DNA from 4 places in the Enterobacter nematophilus genome. Region 3 is predicted to be linked to each of the others. Evidence: predicted binding sites of a transcription regulator. Region 3 holds the regulator's gene; each other region holds the start of a gene.
The links. Region 3 encodes CRP, which controls carbon source genes, mostly activating them, when cyclic AMP is high. Its sites were predicted from a motif close to ATGTGANNNNNNTCACAT; they were not measured.
Positions count from the first base shown of each region.

Region 1: a site for CRP is predicted at 1,779-1,796, ahead of rhaS (HTH-type transcriptional activator RhaS). Genes of this name have one in related genera too.
Region 2: a site for CRP is predicted at 1,587-1,604, ahead of deoC (deoxyribose-phosphate aldolase). Genes of this name have one in related genera too.
Region 4: a site for CRP is predicted at 1,804-1,821, ahead of cdd (cytidine deaminase). Genes of this name have one in related genera too.

Region 1 is NZ_JAPKNE010000011.1:31,519-35,689, forward strand. Features, by position in the region: gene rhaR (HTH-type transcriptional activator RhaR) at 1-744, opposite strand, end outside; gene rhaS (HTH-type transcriptional activator RhaS) at 817-1,650, opposite strand; gene rhaB (rhamnulokinase) at 1,952-3,421, shown strand; gene rhaA (L-rhamnose isomerase) at 3,418-4,171, shown strand, end outside.
Region 2 is NZ_JAPKNE010000004.1:253,894-258,064, forward strand. Features, by position in the region: gene deoA (thymidine phosphorylase) at 1-567, opposite strand, end outside; gene deoC (deoxyribose-phosphate aldolase) at 677-1,456, opposite strand; gene OSH03_RS13705 (YjjI family glycine radical enzyme) at 1,719-3,254, shown strand; gene OSH03_RS13710 (YjjW family glycine radical enzyme activase) at 3,229-4,071, shown strand; gene OSH03_RS13715 (TatD family hydrolase) at 4,066-4,171, opposite strand, start outside.
Region 3 is NZ_JAPKNE010000008.1:21,869-26,039, forward strand. Features, by position in the region: gene OSH03_RS17985 (phosphoribulokinase) at 1-673, shown strand, start outside; gene OSH03_RS17990 (OsmC family protein) at 740-1,144, opposite strand; gene crp (cAMP-activated global transcriptional regulator CRP) at 1,456-2,088, shown strand; gene OSH03_RS18000 (YccS/YhfK family putative transporter) at 2,146-4,171, shown strand, end outside.
Region 4 is NZ_JAPKNE010000002.1:188,057-192,227, forward strand. Features, by position in the region: gene sanA (outer membrane permeability protein SanA) at 21-734, opposite strand; gene cdd (cytidine deaminase) at 861-1,745, opposite strand; gene OSH03_RS07610 (CidB/LrgB family autolysis modulator) at 1,875-2,570, opposite strand; gene OSH03_RS07615 (CidA/LrgA family protein) at 2,567-2,962, opposite strand; gene dusC (tRNA dihydrouridine(16) synthase DusC) at 3,130-4,062, shown strand.

The sequences.
Region 1 (4,171 bases), on a different contig from region 3:
TGCCACGTCACTGACCATGAGCTCCGTATGCTGGAGCAGATACTGGGCGTGGCAAATACGCAGCTGGCGCAAATAGTGATTTACCGTCATGCCCGTCTGGGTACGGAACTGCTGGCGCAGGGCACGCTCGCTGCACTGCTCCTGCTCGCAGAACTTTTCCAGCACAAAGCTTTTATTCAGGCTGGCCGCCAGTGTGGCAATCAGCTTATCAAGTCGCGTTTCCTGCTGCGTGGCAGAGAGGTTATCCGTCGCGTAGCGATAGCGTTTAAGCATCATGACCAGCTGCGCGAAGAGGATCTCTGACATCGGGTTAACCAGCGGATCGGTTTTAGCGCTCTCCTGTTCAAGCAGAGAAATTGCCTGACGAATAGCGGTCATGCCACTGCTGCTTAAGCGCCAGTGCGGTGAACCTTTCGCACCGTTAAAGCCGGGGATGCACGCGGCCCAGTCAACGTTAAGTTTGAGCCGATCGGGACAGTAGATAACGTTCTGTAAGACCAGGTCATTGACCGAGGCGTAGGCGTGTTTATCTTCGGCGCGAATGTAAAACAGATCCCCCCGGGTAATGCGGTAAGGCCGATCGTTGAGAATGTGCAGACCGTTGCCGCGCCACACCAGCACCAGCTCATAAAATTCGTGCGTATGTTCAGCAAAGACGTTTTGCGGGTAGCGATCCGCCACCGCAACGGCTTGTTCAGCGGAGGCAAAAAAGTCATCTTTGCGAAGAATTAACGGCGCGGCCACATCACCACCTCAACGGCGAAAACCTGACATTATTACCCGCTTTACGACAGCAAAACGTTGACTGGGCTCGCGTTACTGCAGTGAGGTGTCCTTTCCCTGGCGAATATCACGCGGAGACCAGCTGAACTCCCGGCGAAACAGCGTCGAAAAGTGGTTACTGTCGCCGAAACCGCAGCGAAAGGCGATGTCCGTGACGCTGTCATCGCTGTGGCGCAGCAGGTGGCGCGCTTTTATCAGGCGCAGACGGTTAAGGTAGCGCTGGGGCGTCTGCCCGGTTTGCTGCTTAAGCTGACGGTGCAGGGTGCGAAGCGACAGCGAAAAATGACTCGCCAGCGCTTCCCAGCAGATGTCCTCGGCAAAATGTTCCTCCAGCCAGATCATCAGCTGGTTCAGACGGGCTTCGCTACTCTCCCCCTCCACCGGGTTACTACGGCGTAACGCCACCAGCAGCTGCATAAACAGCATCTCGCGCGTGGCCATCGCGTGCATATCCTGTCCGTCCTGGCTTTGCTCCATCTGGAGCAAGATCTGGCGAACCTGCTGCAGTGTGGCCTGGTTCACGCGCCAGTGGGACGGATAATGCCCCTCCTTCTCCTGCGGCAGTAGCTGATGAAGCCCCGCAAGAAACTGGAACGCGTCCGGCGACCGGTAGAGCACGTTCGTCAGGCACAGGTTGTCGGTATGCTCATACAGATGCCGATCGTGGTCGCGCACGAAGCAGACGGTGCCCCCGCTGATGGTGTAGGGCTGACCGTTAAAGACGTGGATGCCCGTGCCATGTTCAACAATAACAATTTCATGAAAATCATGATGATGCTCAGGGAAAGCGGCCTGCGGGAGCCGCGGTTCTATCGCTACAGGCGAACCACCCGCCGGAAAAAAGTCCACGCTGTGCAGTACGGTCATAACGGCCCCCACCAATGAGAAAAGTTCTCAAAATAGTAAATAAGGCCTCTCATACTCACCTTAAATTTTCGGCAGCAAACGCCGCAAAACCTGCCTGTTTTTCAAGAAAAAGGCGGAAAGATCCGGAATTGCGGTCAGCGTCACACTGGCTGAACGGCGCGCTTCAGCGGGAAAGTGTGAACTCCCTCACGTTCATCTTTGCTTTCTTGCCAGCGCGGAATGGGGGCTGTCCGTGGCGAGAAGGTGGTCTTTTCTTCCCTTTTTTACACTCAGCGCTAATGATTTCCAGAAGGATTAGACCATGACCTTTCGCCATTGTGTCGCTGTCGATTTAGGCGCATCCAGCGGTCGCGTAATGCTCGCCACCTGGGACTGCACCCAGCGCACCCTTTCGCTTCGCGAAATGCATCGTTTTGCGAACTGCCTGCAAAAACAGGACGGTTTTAATACCTGGGACATTGACGGACTTGAGGCAGAGATCCGTACCGGGCTCAAAAAAGTCTGCGATAGCGGGATCCTCATCGACAGCATCGGCATTGATACCTGGGGCGTTGATTACGTGCTGCTGGACCGCAACGGCAATCGCGTTGGCCTGCCCGTCTCCTACCGCGACAGCCGCACGGACGGCCTGATGGAGCATGCCATCGCCCAGCTTGGCAAAGACAACATCTATGGCCGCAGCGGCATTCAGTTTCTGCCGTTTAACACGCTGTATCAGCTGCGCGCGCTGGTCGAGCAGCAGCCGGCGCTGGTGAAAAAGGTGGCGCATGCGCTGCTGATCCCGGACTACTTAAGCTACCGGCTGACCGGCAACATGAACTGGGAATATACCAACGCCACCACCACGCAGCTGGTCAACATCAACACCGATAGCTGGGATGAACACCTGTTGGCCTGGACGGGCGCCCCGCCTTCCTGGTTCGGCACGCCGACCCATCCGGGTAATGCGATCGGGCAGTGGCTTTGCCCGCAGGGGAACGCCATCCCTGTTGTCGCCGTCGCCAGTCACGATACCGCCAGCGCGGTGATTGCATCGCCGCTGGCCAGCAGAGACGCGGCCTATCTCTCTTCCGGCACCTGGTCGCTGATGGGCTTTGAGAGCAAAACGCCGTACACCAGCGACGCCGCGATGGCGGCGAACATCACTAATGAAGGCGGTGCCGAAGGGCGCTACCGCGTGCTGAAGAACATCATGGGACTCTGGCTGCTCCAGCGGATGCTGAAAGAGCAACATATTTTCGACCTGCCTGCGCTTCTCGCAGAAACCGAAACGCTGAAGGCCTGTACGTTCCTGATCAACCCGAACGACGACCGCTTTATTAACCCGGTGCATATGAGCGCCGAAATCCAGTCCGCCTGTTTCGAGGCCGGACAGCCGGTCCCTTCCCGTCCTGCCGAGCTGGCGCGCTGTATTTTTGACAGCCTGGCCCTGCTTTACGCGGATGTGCTGAGCGAGCTGGCAAACCTTCGCGGCAAGCCGTTCAGCCAGCTGCATATCGTGGGCGGCGGCTGCCAGAACCAGCTGCTGAACCAGCTCTGCGCCGATGCCTGCGGCATCACCGTGGTGGCGGGTCCGGTGGAGGCCTCAACGCTCGGTAACATTGGTATTCAGCTGATGACCCTGGACGAACTTTCAGACGTCGATGAATTCCGTTCGGTGGTCACCGCGAATACCCGCCTGACTACATTCATCCCCAATCCCTGCCATGAAATTGCCCGCTACCGGGCGCAGTTTCAGCAAAAACGTCTGACTAAGGAGCTTTGTGCATGACCACTCAACTTGAACAAGCCTGGGACCTGGCTAAACAGCGTTTCGCCGCCGTCGGCGTGGATGTCGAAGCGGCACTGCGCCAGCTCGACCGTCTGCCGGTCTCCATGCATTGCTGGCAGGGCGACGACGTCGCCGGGTTCGAGGATCCTGGCGGCTCGCTGACGGGTGGCATTCAGGCAACGGGTAATTACCCAGGCAAAGCGCGTAATGCCACCGAACTGCGTGCGGATCTGGAACTGGCGCTGAGCCTCATCCCCGGGCCAAAACGCCTGAACCTGCACGCCATTTATCTTGAGTCCGACGAGCCGGTCGCGCGTAACGAGATTAAACCGGAACACTTTAAGCACTGGGTTGAATGGGCGAAAGCCAATGGGCTGGGGCTGGACTTCAACCCCTCCTGCTTCTCGCACCCGCTCAGCGCGGACGGCTTTACGCTCTCCCATGCCAACGATGAAATCCGTCAGTTCTGGATCGACCACGTGAAGGCCAGCCGCCGCGTCTCGGCTTATTTTGGTGAACAGCTTGGCACGCCGTCAGTGATGAACATCTGGATCCCCGACGGCATGAAGGACATCACGATTGACCGCCTCGCCCCGCGCCAGCGCCTGCTGGCCGCACTGGATGAAGCCATCAGCGAAAAACTCGACCCGGCGCACCACATTGACGCCGTGGAGAGCAAGCTGTTCGGCATTGGCGCAGAAAGCTACACCGTCGGCTCGAACGAGTTCTACATGGGTTACGCCACCAGCC
Region 2 (4,171 bases), on a different contig from region 3:
AGCGAGGATCGAGGCGGTGATCAGTGGGATAGAATCGACGGTTGCGGTGATATCGCGCGTCGCGTAAAAACGCTTGTCGGCCGGCGCAAGAGAGCTGGTCTGGCCGATAATCGCCACGCCAACGTCTTTAATAATGTCACGGAAGCGGTTGTCATCCGGGAAGATATCGAAGCCCGGAATGGCTTCCAGTTTGTCGAGCGTACCGCCGGTGTGCCCCAGTCCGCGCCCGGAGATCATTGGAATGTAGCCGCCGCAGGCTGCCACCATTGGGCCAAGCATCAGGGAGGTCACGTCGCCCACGCCGCCGGTGGAGTGTTTGTCAACGATCGGGCCGTTGAGGTTGAGGCTTTTCCAGTCCAGAACGGTTCCTGAATCTCGCATCGCCATGGTCAGCGACACGCGCTCGGGCATCGACATATCGTGGAAGAAAATGGTCATCGCCAGAGCCGCAATCTGCCCTTCAGAGATGGTGTTATCACGAATACCATTGATAAAGAAGCGAATTTCTTCGTCGCTTAATGCATGACCATCACGTTTTTTACGAATAATTTCTTGTGCAAGAAACACGGTAACCTCCATGCGGAATCGGGGGAGTTGTGGCGGGTGGCGCTACGCTTACCCGCCCTGCGATCCTGTAGGCCGAATAAGCGAAGCGTCATCCGGCATTGTCTGGCCATCAGTAGCTGCTTGCGCTCTTACCGTCGCCGTGACCCAGCGCCTTCAGCAGGCTTGCCAGCAGGCTGGACGCACCGAAGCGGTAGTGGCGGGAGTCCGCCCACTCTGCGCCAAACAGCTCGTCGGCAATCGCCAGGAACTGCTGCGCGTCTTCCGCGGTACGCACGCCGCCCGCAGGCTTGAAGCCAACGGTTTTGGACACGCCCATATCGCGGATAACTTCCATCATGATGCGCGCGCTTTCCGGGGTCGCATTGACCGGCACTTTACCGGTAGAGGTTTTGATGAAATCCGCACCGGCTTTGATGGAGATTTCAGACGCCTTACGAATCAGCGCCTCTTCTTTCAGCTCGCCGGTTTCGATGATCACTTTAAGCCAAACGTTTGCCGCCGCACACGCGTCTTTACAGGCTTTCACCAGGTCAAAACCGACCTGCTCGTTGCCGGCGATCAGCGCGCGGTAAGGGAACACCACGTCAACTTCGTCTGCACCGTAGGCAATGGCCGCGCGGGTTTCAGCCAGCGCGATCTCGATATCGTCGTTGCCGTGCGGGAAGTTAGTGACGGTTGCAATGCGCACGTCCGGGGTGCCCTGCTCTTTCAGAGTCTTGCGGGCAATCGGGATAAAGCGCGGGTAGATGCAGACAGCGGCGGTGTTGCCCACTGGCGTTTTCGCCTGATGGCACAGGGCGATGACTTTTTCATTGGTGTCGTCATCGTTCAGGGTGGTCAGGTCCATCAGCTTCAACGCGCGCAGGCTGCTTGCAGTTAAATCGGTCATAACATTCTCCAACGGCAGTGCCGTATCAATTTTAACTTGCGGGTCTGTGAGTATTCTAACATTCACCCGCATCCACACTTCGACATTCATCACAGTTAATGAAAACTGCGTACAAATTTGCATTACTGTAATGAGATCTTCTTCAAACTTTAGCGTGCAAATTGCTGGCTAAAGCAGCGATACCCCTTGTTGGATCAAAAGCGCCGGCAGGCTGGCTTTCTACAATTCGTTCATCATCCGCAGAACATTCAAGGAAGTGAACATGCCCGACGCCCTGCAACAACGTTGCCAGCATATTGTGACAAGCCCGGTGTTAACCCCGGAGCAAAAACGTCATTTTCTGGCGCTGGAGGCGGAAAACAATCTGCCCTATCCCGCTCTGCCAGAGTCGGCACGCGCCGCGCTGGACGAGGGGTTTATCTGCGACATGTTCGAAGGCCATGCACCCTACAAACCGCGCTACGTGCTGCCGGATTATGAAAAATTCCTGGCTAACGGTTCGGAATGGCTGGAGCTGGAAGGCGCGAAAGATCTTGATAACGCCCTCTCGCTGTTAACCATTCTCTACCACCATGTTCCTTCAGTGACATCAATGCCGGTCTATCTCGGCCAGCTCGACGCGATTCTGAACCCGTATGTTAGAATTCTAACACAGGAAGAGATCGATAGCCGAATAAAACGTTTCTGGCGCTATCTCGACAGAACGCTGCCCGATGCGTTTATGCACGCCAACATCGGGCCCGCCGACGGCCCTGTCACCCGTGCCATTCTGCGTGCAGATGCCGAACTGAAGCAGGTTGCGCCCAATCTGACCTTTATCTACGATCCTGAGATCACCCCGGACGATCTGCTGCTTGAGGTGGCAAAAAATATTTGTGAATGCAGCAAGCCGCATATTTCAAACGGTCCGGTGAATGATAAAATTTTCACAAAAGGCCGTTTTGGGGTGGTGAGCTGTTACAACTCTCTGCCGCTGGCGGGCGGTGGCAGCACCCTGGTGCGCCTTAACCTCAAGGCAATCGCCGAACACAGCACATCCATTGACGATTTCTTTACCCGCACGCTTCCGCACTACTGCCAGCAGCAAATCGCCATCATCGATGCCCGCTGTGAGTTCCTGTATGAGCAATCCGGCTTCTTTGAGAATAGCTTCCTGGTGAAAGAGGGGCTGATTGATGCCGATCGGTTTGTGCCCATGTTTGGCATGTACGGTCTTGCCGAAGCGGTGAACATACTGTGTGAGAAAGCAGGCATCGCGGGGCGTTACGGTAAATACGAGCAGGCCAACGCGCTGGGCTATCGCATCAGCGAACAGCTTGCGGCGTTTGTTGAAAATACGCCGGTGAAGCACGGCTGGAAGCATCGCGCGATGCTGCACGCCCAGTCAGGCATCAGCTCCGATTCGGGCACCACGCCGGGCGCTCGCCTTCCCTACGGCGACGAGCCGGATCCCATCAGTCATCTGCTGGCCGTAGCGCCGCACCATAAACACTATCACTCCGGGATCAGCGATATTTTAACGCTGGATGAGACGGTAAAACGCAATCCGCAGGCGGTGGTTCAGCTTTGCCTGGGCGCGTTCAGGGCCGGTATGCGTGAATTCACCGCGAATGTGGCAGGTAACGATCTGGTGCGCGTGACCGGGTATATGGTTCGCTTGTCGGATCTGGAGAAATACCGGGAAGCGGGTTCGAGAACGAACACCACGTGGCTGGGGGAAGAGGCCGCGCGCAATACCCGTATTCTGGAACGTCAGCCGCGCGTGATAAGCCATGAACAGCAGATGCGCTTTAGTTAGTCAGGTCATCCCTTTTTCCTGCGTAGACGGGCCGGGCAGCCGCCTGGCGCTGTTTCTTCAGGGCTGCAACCTGCGCTGCAAAACCTGCCACAACCCGTGGACCATCGGGCGCTGCAACGACTGCGGGGACTGCGTCCCCCGCTGCCCGCACGACGCGCTGACCATTCAGGCCGGGCGCGTCTGGTGGCAGGAGAGTCACTGCCGGCAGTGCGACACCTGCCTGCGCCTGTGCCAGCAGCAGGCCACGCCCATGGCGCACCGACTGAGCGTCGACGAGATCCTCGTTCAGGTCCGTAAATCCGCGCCCTTTATCGAAGGGATCACCGTGAGCGGCGGCGAGGCCACCACGCAGCTGCCGTTTTTGATCGCCCTGTTCACCGCGATTAAAGCCGATCCCTCCTTGCGTCACCTCACCTGCCTGGTAGACAGCAACGGTCTGCTAAGCGCAACCGGCTGGCAAAAACTGCTGCCGGTGCTGGATGGCGCAATGCTGGATCTCAAAGCGTGGGGGAATGAACATCACCGCTTTCTGACCGGACGCGATAACCCGCAGATTAAGGAGAGCATTCGCTGGCTGGCAGACCGTCACCGTTTGACGGAGCTCCGCCTGTTGGTCATCCCGGAACAGTGTGATTATCTGGAACATATCAAACCGTTGATCGCGTTCATCCACGGGCTGGGGAATGCGTTTCATGCGCACGGGGTTTACGGCGAGGCGGCGTCATGGCGCAGCGCCACGCCGGAGGATATTGAGCCGCTGGCGCGGGCGCTGGAAAAACAGAAGATAACGGTGATTCGTCCGGCGCTTTATCTATAGCGTGATGCCAAAAACCGAACGGGTATTTTCGAGCAGCGCGCCGGCAATGACCTCTTCAGGTTCCTGACGCAGTTCGCACAGTACGTCAAACACCCGTACC
Region 3 (4,171 bases):
CAGCTACTTCGGCCCGGAAGCCAATGATTTCGGCCTTCTGGAGCAAACCTTCCGCGAATACGGGCAGAGCGGTACCGGGCAGTCCCGCAAATATCTGCACACCTACGATGAAGCCGTACCGTGGAACCAGGTGCCGGGCACCTTTACCCCCTGGCAACCGCTGCCGGAACCCACCGACGTGCTGTTTTATGAAGGACTGCACGGCGGCGTGGTCACGCCTCAGCACGACGTGGCGCGCCATGTGGATCTGCTGGTCGGTGTGGTGCCGATCGTTAACCTGGAGTGGATCCAGAAGCTGACGCGTGACATGAGCGAGCGCGGCCATTCGCGCGAGGCGGTGATGGACTCGGTAGTGCGCTCCATGGAAGACTACATCAATTACCTCACGCCGCAGTTCTCCCGAACCCACATTAACTTCCAGCGCGTGCCGACGGTGGACACCTCCAATCCGTTCGCGGCGAAAAGCATCCCGTCGCTGGATGAGAGCTTTGTGGTGATCCACTTCCGCAATCTTGACGGCATTGATTACCCCTGGCTGCTGGCGATGCTGCAGGGCTCATTTATTTCGCACATGAATACGTTAGTGGTGCCGGGCGGAAAAATGGGGCTGGCGATGGAGCTCATCATGACGCCGCTGGTTCAGCGACTGATGGAAGGGAAGCAGATTCCGTAAACATGTTCCCTCTCCCCGTGGGAGAGGGTTAGGATGAGGGCATCAACACGCACGATGCCCCATGAATCACGCCTCGATCACTTCATACGAATGGGTGATTTTTACCGCTTTCTCCAGCATTAACGCCACAGAGCAGTATTTCTCGGCAGAGAGATCCACCGCGCGTGAAACCGCCGCGTCTTTCAGCGCTTTCCCGGTAACAACAAAGTGCAGATTAATGTGGGTGAACAGGCGCGGCGCCTCTTCGCGACGTTCTGAGGTGAGTTTAACCTCGCAATCCGTCACGTCATGACGACCTTTTTGCAGAATCGACACCACGTCGATCGCGCTGCATCCACCTGCCGCCATCAGCACCATTTCCATTGGGCTCGGCGCTTTATCGCCGGAGTTACCATCCATCAAAATCTGGTGTCCTGACGCGGACTCGCCCAGGAACGTTAAACCTTCAACCCACTTCACGCGCGCTTGCATATTCATTAACTCCAACGTTGCATTTTTGGTGACAGATTACGCGTGCGTTACATTTCTCGCAATGGAAGGCGACCTGCATCATGCTGAAGCGAGACACCAGGAGACACGCGGCGAAAGCTATGCTAAAACACTCAGGATGCTACAGTAATACATTGACGTTACACATGTATGCAGAGGACATCAAACTTTACTGGCTGCGAAACGTTACGACAGCCGACTTCCCAGGGTATGGGTAAGAATTCGATTGCAACCCCAGAGTCCGGATGCATCTGATGACTCTGGTGACAGCTTATAACAGAGGATAACAGCGCATGGTGCTTGGCAAACCGCAAACAGACCCGACTCTCGAATGGTTCTTGTCTCATTGCCACATTCATAAGTACCCATCGAAGAGCACGCTGATTCACCAGGGTGAAAAAGCGGAAACGTTGTATTACATCGTCAAAGGCTCGGTGGCAGTGCTGATCAAAGATGAGGAAGGCAAAGAGATGATCCTTTCTTATCTGAACCAGGGCGATTTTATCGGTGAACTGGGCCTGTTTGAAGAAGGCCAGGAACGTAGCGCCTGGGTTCGTGCAAAGACAGCATGTGAAGTGGCTGAAATTTCTTATAAGAAATTCCGTCAACTGATTCAGGTAAACCCTGACATCCTGATGCGTCTTTCTTCCCAGATGGCGCGCCGTCTGCAGGTGACGTCAGAGAAAGTGGGTAACCTCGCCTTCCTGGACGTGACCGGCCGCATCGCGCAGACCCTGCTGAACCTGGCGAAACAGCCAGACGCGATGACCCACCCGGACGGCATGCAAATTAAAATTACCCGTCAGGAAATTGGTCAGATCGTCGGTTGCTCCCGCGAAACCGTGGGCCGTATCCTGAAAATGCTGGAAGATCAAAACCTGATCTCCGCCCACGGTAAAACCATCGTGGTTTACGGAACCCGTTAATCCTGCTCAAACGGCGTGCCATCGCGAGGTGTCACGCCGTTTTTGTCTCTTTTCCCCATGTGGCGCAGGCTGATATATCACCCGGAAGTTAACTACGCACTGCGACAAACGCTGGTGTTGTGTCTTCCCGTGGCCGTGGGCCTGATCCTGGGACATCTTCAGCAGGGCTTGCTGTTTTCCCTCGTGCCCGCCTGCTGCAACATTGCCGGTCTGGATACGCCCCATAAACGCTTTTTCAAACGCCTGATAATTGGCGGTTCGCTGTTTGCAGGCTGTAGCCTCGCGGTGCAGCTTCTGCTGGCTCGCGATATTCCCCTGCCGCTGATCCTGACCGTGCTGGCGATGACCCTCGGCGTCACCGCCGAAATCAGTTCGCTCCATGCCCGTCTGCTTCCCGCGTCACTCATTGCGGCCATCTTCACCCTGAGCCTCGCCGGGAATATGCCCGTGTGGGAGCCGCTGCTGATCTACGCCCTCGGCACGCTGTGGTACGGGCTGTTTAACTGGTTCTGGTTCTGGCTGTGGCGGGAGCAGCCGCTGCGCGAATCGCTGAGCCTGCTCTACGTGCAGCTTGCGGATTACTGCGAAGCCAAATACACCCTGCTCACCCAGCATACCGATCCGGAAAAATCCTTACCGCCGCTGCTGACGCGCCAGCAAAAGGTGGTGGATCTGATAAGCCAGTGCTATCAGCAGCTGCATATGCTCGCCGCCAACAAGAACCACGAATATAAACGGCTGCTGCGCACCTTCCAGGTGGGGCTGGACCTTCAGGAGCATATCTCCGTTAGCCTTCACCACCCGCAGGAGGTGCAAAAGCTGGTTGAGCGCAGCCATGCCGAAGCGGTGATCCGCTGGAACGCGCAGACCGTCTCCGCGCGCCTGCGGGTGCTGGCCGATGATATTCTCTACCACCGTTACCCCACGCGCTTTAACATGGACAAACAGCTCGGCGCGCTGGAGAAAATTGCCCGCCAGCACCCGGATAACCCGGTCGGCCAGTTCGCTGCCTGGCACTTCAGCCGCATCGCCCGCGTGCTGCGCACCCAGCGACCGCTTTATCCCCGTGACCTGATGGCGGATAAACAAAAACGTCTGCCGCTGCTGCCGGCGCTGAGAAGCTACCTGTCTCTGAAATCTTCCGCCCTGCGCAACGCCGCAAGAATTAGCGTCATGCTCAGTATCGCCAGCCTGATGGGCATAGCGCTCCACCTGCCGAAACCGTACTGGATCTTAATGACCGTGCTGTTTGTTACCCAGAACGGCTATGGCGCCACGCGAGTGCGCATTCTGCACCGGGCAGGCGGCACGATGGCGGGGCTGATCATTGCGGGCGTGACGCTGCACTTTCACGTGCCAGAGGGCTATACCCTGGCAGGCATGCTGGCGATCACCCTGGTAAGCTATCTCATCATTCGCAAAAACTACGGCTGGGCGATGGTGGGCTTTACGGTGACGGCGGTATACACCCTGCAGCTGCTTACGCTTAACGGCGAACAGTTCATCGTTGCCCGGCTGATCGACACGCTGATTGGCTGCCTGATCGCCTTTGGCGGGATGGTCTGGCTGTGGCCGCAGTGGCAGAGCGGGCTGCTGAGGCAGAACGCCCACGACGCGCTGGAAGCCGATCAGCAGGCCATTCGTCTGATCCTGAGCGACGATCCGCAGCCTTCCCCGCTTGCTTACGAACGTATGAAGGTCAACCAGGCGCATAACGCCCTGTTCAACTCGCTGAATCAGGCGATGCAGGAGCCGGGCTTTAACTCACACTATCTTGCAGACATGAAGCTGTGGGTGACGCACAGCCAGTTTATCGTCGAGCACATTAACGCCATGACGACGCTGGCGCGCGAGCACACGATGCTGACGCCGGATCTGGCGCAGCGCTATTTGCAGTCCTGTGAAATTGCCCTGCAGAGGTGTCAGCAGCGTCTGGAGTATGACGCGCCGGGCGAGTCGGGCGACTCGAACATTCTGGAAGCACCGGAGACGCTGACCCACGGGCCGATGAGCACCCTGGAGCAGCATTTGCAGCGCGTGCTGGGGCATCTGAACACCATGCACACCATTTCGTCGGTGGCAT
Region 4 (4,171 bases), on a different contig from region 3:
TGCCTGCCTCCACCGTTGGGTTACCGCTTTTTCTGCAACTCAAGCAGCTGCTCCGGCGTCACCGCCGGGTAACCCTGCGCGTCTTCCGGCACTTCATGCATCGCCGGGATCGGGACCAGAGGACCGAGGAAGCGCGGTTCACGTTTGAAAATGTAGAGATCTGCCAGGGCGCCAAAACGCGCACCAAACTCGCGCACGCGCACGCTCAGCATATCTTTTGGGGACGGTACGGCGTAGCACTGCGCCTGAATGCCCATATGTAGCGCAATAAACAGCGCGCGCTCGCAGTGGAAGCGCTGGGTGATGATGATGAAGTCGTTGGTGTCGAAGACTTTACGCGTGCGCACGATGGAGTCCAGGGTGCGGAAGCCCGCGTAGTCGAGCACGATATCGGCCGGATCGACGCCTGCGGCAATCAAATCTTTCCGCATCGTCACCGGTTCGTTATAGCTTTGCAGGGCATTATCGCCGCTCAGCAGCAGGTAGTTCACCTTGCCGCTGTTATAGGCGTTCAGCGCGCCCTGAATGCGGTAGCGGTAATACTGGTTGATCACCCCGGTGCGGTAATACTTGGCGGTGCCGAGCACCACGCCCACCTGGCGATAGGGCAGGTCCTGCAGGTCATCAAAGATGTAGGGGGCGGTTTTCCAGCTCATCCAGCGGTCAAGACCCAGCACGATAAACAGCAGTATGCCGACCAGGACAGACAGGCTGTAAAAAACGCGCTTTAACATGGAGATGGCTCGTTCGTGGATGAAATTTAACTCAGGCTACTTTACCCGCCTGGTTAGCGCAAGAAACAGCGACTCAACTGAGGGGTTTTTCAGCAACGTGGCGGACATTTCTGTCCGCCAGAAGGTTTACGCCAGCAGGACGCGGTCGATCGTCGTGCAGCCTAACGCCTTGAGCGTCGCGGCGGTGGCATCCCACTGAATCAGTGGCGCATCGGCTTTTTCTGCCAGAATGGCGCGCTGAATGTCCGGATAATCGTAGCCGTTCAGGCTCAGCAGGTTGAGCGCGCCCTGCAGCGGCGGCAGCGTTGGGTTAAACGCGGCGTTTTCCGCATAGCTGCCGGTAAAGATTCGGCCATCGCGGCACTGCAGCGCCACGCCGCTCGGCGATTTACTGTACGGCGTATGGCTCTTGTTCGCCGCGCGAATGGCCGCCTGGCTCAGGTCATCGCCGGACGGGGCGAAACCGTGATCCTGCTCGTCCATCAGCAGCGTTTTGATCTCAAGATCTTTCGGGCCGAAGGCGTCCGGCAGGTAATCCCCCAGCGTGTGCGGCGCGCGGCCCGGCAGGTTGATGCGCAGCTGCAGCCCGCTGTTCAGCTCGTTCATAAACTGACGGCAGTGGCCGCAGGGGGTATAGTTTACTGTGATGGCGCTCAGGGCTTTCTCACCGCGCAGCCAGGCGTGGCTGATGGCGCTCTGCTCGGCATGAACGGTCTGCTGCATGGTTGCGCCGAGGAACTCCATGTTCCCGCCGAAGTACCAGGTACCGCTGACGCCGCGGGCAATGGCGCCGACGTTGAAGTGGGAAAGATCGGCCCGGGCGCAGGCGGCAGCCAGGGGCAGCAGTGCGAAAGCCAGCGCGTCTTCATCCAGCCCCGTTGCCTGTTTCAGCACCGTGACCTGCTCCGCCGTCAGCAGGGCGGGGAAATGTGCATCTGCCAGAACGGGAGCCAGGGCTGACTGCAAATTCTCTGCAAGCTGAGCGAAGGCAGCTTGAAAACGTGGGTGCATGGCGTTTGCCTCATAAAGGTTAATGGATCGGTAGTTTACGGAGCCGTCAGGGCTTTATATGTGATCCACTTCTCATTATGTATGCAACTTATGAAATCAAAATGAAATTTGCGCGACGCATCGCAAATTTTAGCCCATCACCGCCAGAATCAGCGGAAAAATGAACGGGGCGAGCAGGGAGGTGATAATCCCGCAGATCACCAGCGCCAGCGAGCTAAACGCCCCTTCCTGATAGTCCAGCTCCGCACAGCGGGCGGTACCCAGCGCGTGCGAGGCGGTGCCCATCGACAGCCCGCGCGCCGCTTTGGTGTGAATACGCATCCCGTTCAGCAGGGTGTGGCCAAACACCGCGCCGAGAATACCGACGAAAATCACGCACATCGCGCTGATGGCCGGAATACCGCCGAGACTACCGCCCACTGCCATCGCGATAGGCGTGGTCACTGATTTAGGCAGGATAGAGGCGGCAATTTGCGGGGAGGCCCCCATCAGCAGCGCCACCGACGTGCCGGTGATCATCGCCACCAGGCTTCCCACAAAACAGATGGTAATGATGGACTTCCAGCGGGCGCGGATCTGGTGCAGCTGCTCATATAAAGGAAAGGCAAGCGCGACAACGGCAGGCTGCAGCAGGTCGTTTAAAATTTTGCTGCCCGCAAAATAGCGCTCATAAGGAATGCCGGTGAGCAGCAGGAAGGGAATAATCACCACCATCGCCACCAGCAGCGGGTTCAGCAAGGGCATTTTAAACCGTGCGGCAAGCTTGCGCGCGGCGAAGAATACCAGCAGGGTTAACGGCAGTGACCACCAGATATTAGCCATCATTTTTTTGTTTTCTCCCCGACCACTTTACGTTCGCCATGTACCAGATGAGAACTCCAGCTCACCACCAGGAAAACCACCAGCGTGCTGACCGCACAGGAAACGACAATCGGGCCGAACTGGGCCTTGAGCAAATCAAAATACTGCATGACTCCCACGCCGATAGGCACGAACAGCAGCGCCATGTAGCGGATAAGGACGAAGCAGCCAGGGTTGACCCACTTTGCAGGCAGAATTTGCAGCGCCAGTAAAACAAAGAGGATCAGCATACCGATAATGCTGCCGGGAATGGTGATAGGCAGCAGCGACGCGATGAAAATGCCGGCATACAGGCAGGCGTAAATCAGGACGAATGCGCGCAGATATTGCCAGATAATGTTCAATGATTTGCTCATGGTGAAAGTCCTTGATGAAACGCATTCATCATACAATTAAACCTGAAAATGTGCCACGGATCACATCATGAATTTTGAGCATACCAGACATTCCGGAATGGAACGTCGGGCTTTCCACACACAAACAGAGCAGATACTATAGCGCGTCTTTTTTCACAGGTACTGTTATGCGTGTTTTACTGGCCCCAATGGAAGGCGTGCTCGACTCTCTCGTGCGCGAGCTGCTTACCGAGGTGAACGATTACGATCTCTGCGTGACGGAGTTTTTGCGCGTGGTCGATATGCTGTTGCCGGTAAAATCCTTCTTCCGTCTGTGCCCCGAGCTGCACAACCAGAGCCGGACCTCTTCCGGCACGCTGGTGCGTATTCAGCTGCTCGGCCAGTACCCTGAATGGCTGGCGGAAAACGCCGCCCGCGCGGTTGAGCTGGGCTCTTACGGGGTGGATCTCAACTGCGGCTGTCCGTCGAAGCTGGTGAACGGCAGCGGCGGCGGGGCGACGTTGCTGAAAGATCCTGAGCTGATTTACCGCGGCGCGAAAGCCATGCGTGAGGCCGTGCCCTCGCATTTGCCGGTGACGGTTAAGGTGCGTCTGGGGTGGGACAGCGACGCCCGACAGTTTGAAATTGCCGATGCGGTGCAGCAGGCCGGGGCCACCGAGCTGGTGGTGCATGGCCGCACTAAAGAAGACGGCTACAAAGCCGAGCGCATTAACTGGCGGGCGATTGGTGAGATCCGCAAACGACTCGCTATTCCGGTGATCGCCAACGGTGAAATCTGGGATTACGAGAGCGCGCAGGCGTGCCTGAAAGCCACCGGCTGCGATGCGGTGATGATCGGCCGCGGCGCGCTGAACGTGCCGAACCTCAGCCGTGTAGTGAAATATAACGAACCGCGGATGCCGTGGGCAGACGTTGTCACGCTGCTGCAAAAATACAGCCGTCTGGAAAAGCAGGGCGATACCGGTTTGTATCATGTCGCGCGAATTAAACAGTGGCTGAGCTATTTACGCAAAGAGTACAGCGAAGCGCTGGGGTTATTTCAGGAGATCCGCACGCTGCAAACGTCGGCTGATATTGCGCGGGTTATACAGTCAAAATAATTAGTATTTATATTTAAATATAAATAATTCACTCGGTGAATATTTTGCCGAGTATGTAAGTGTATGACAATTTGCGGATTGCCACGCGTTACTAAAAAATGGAATGCCA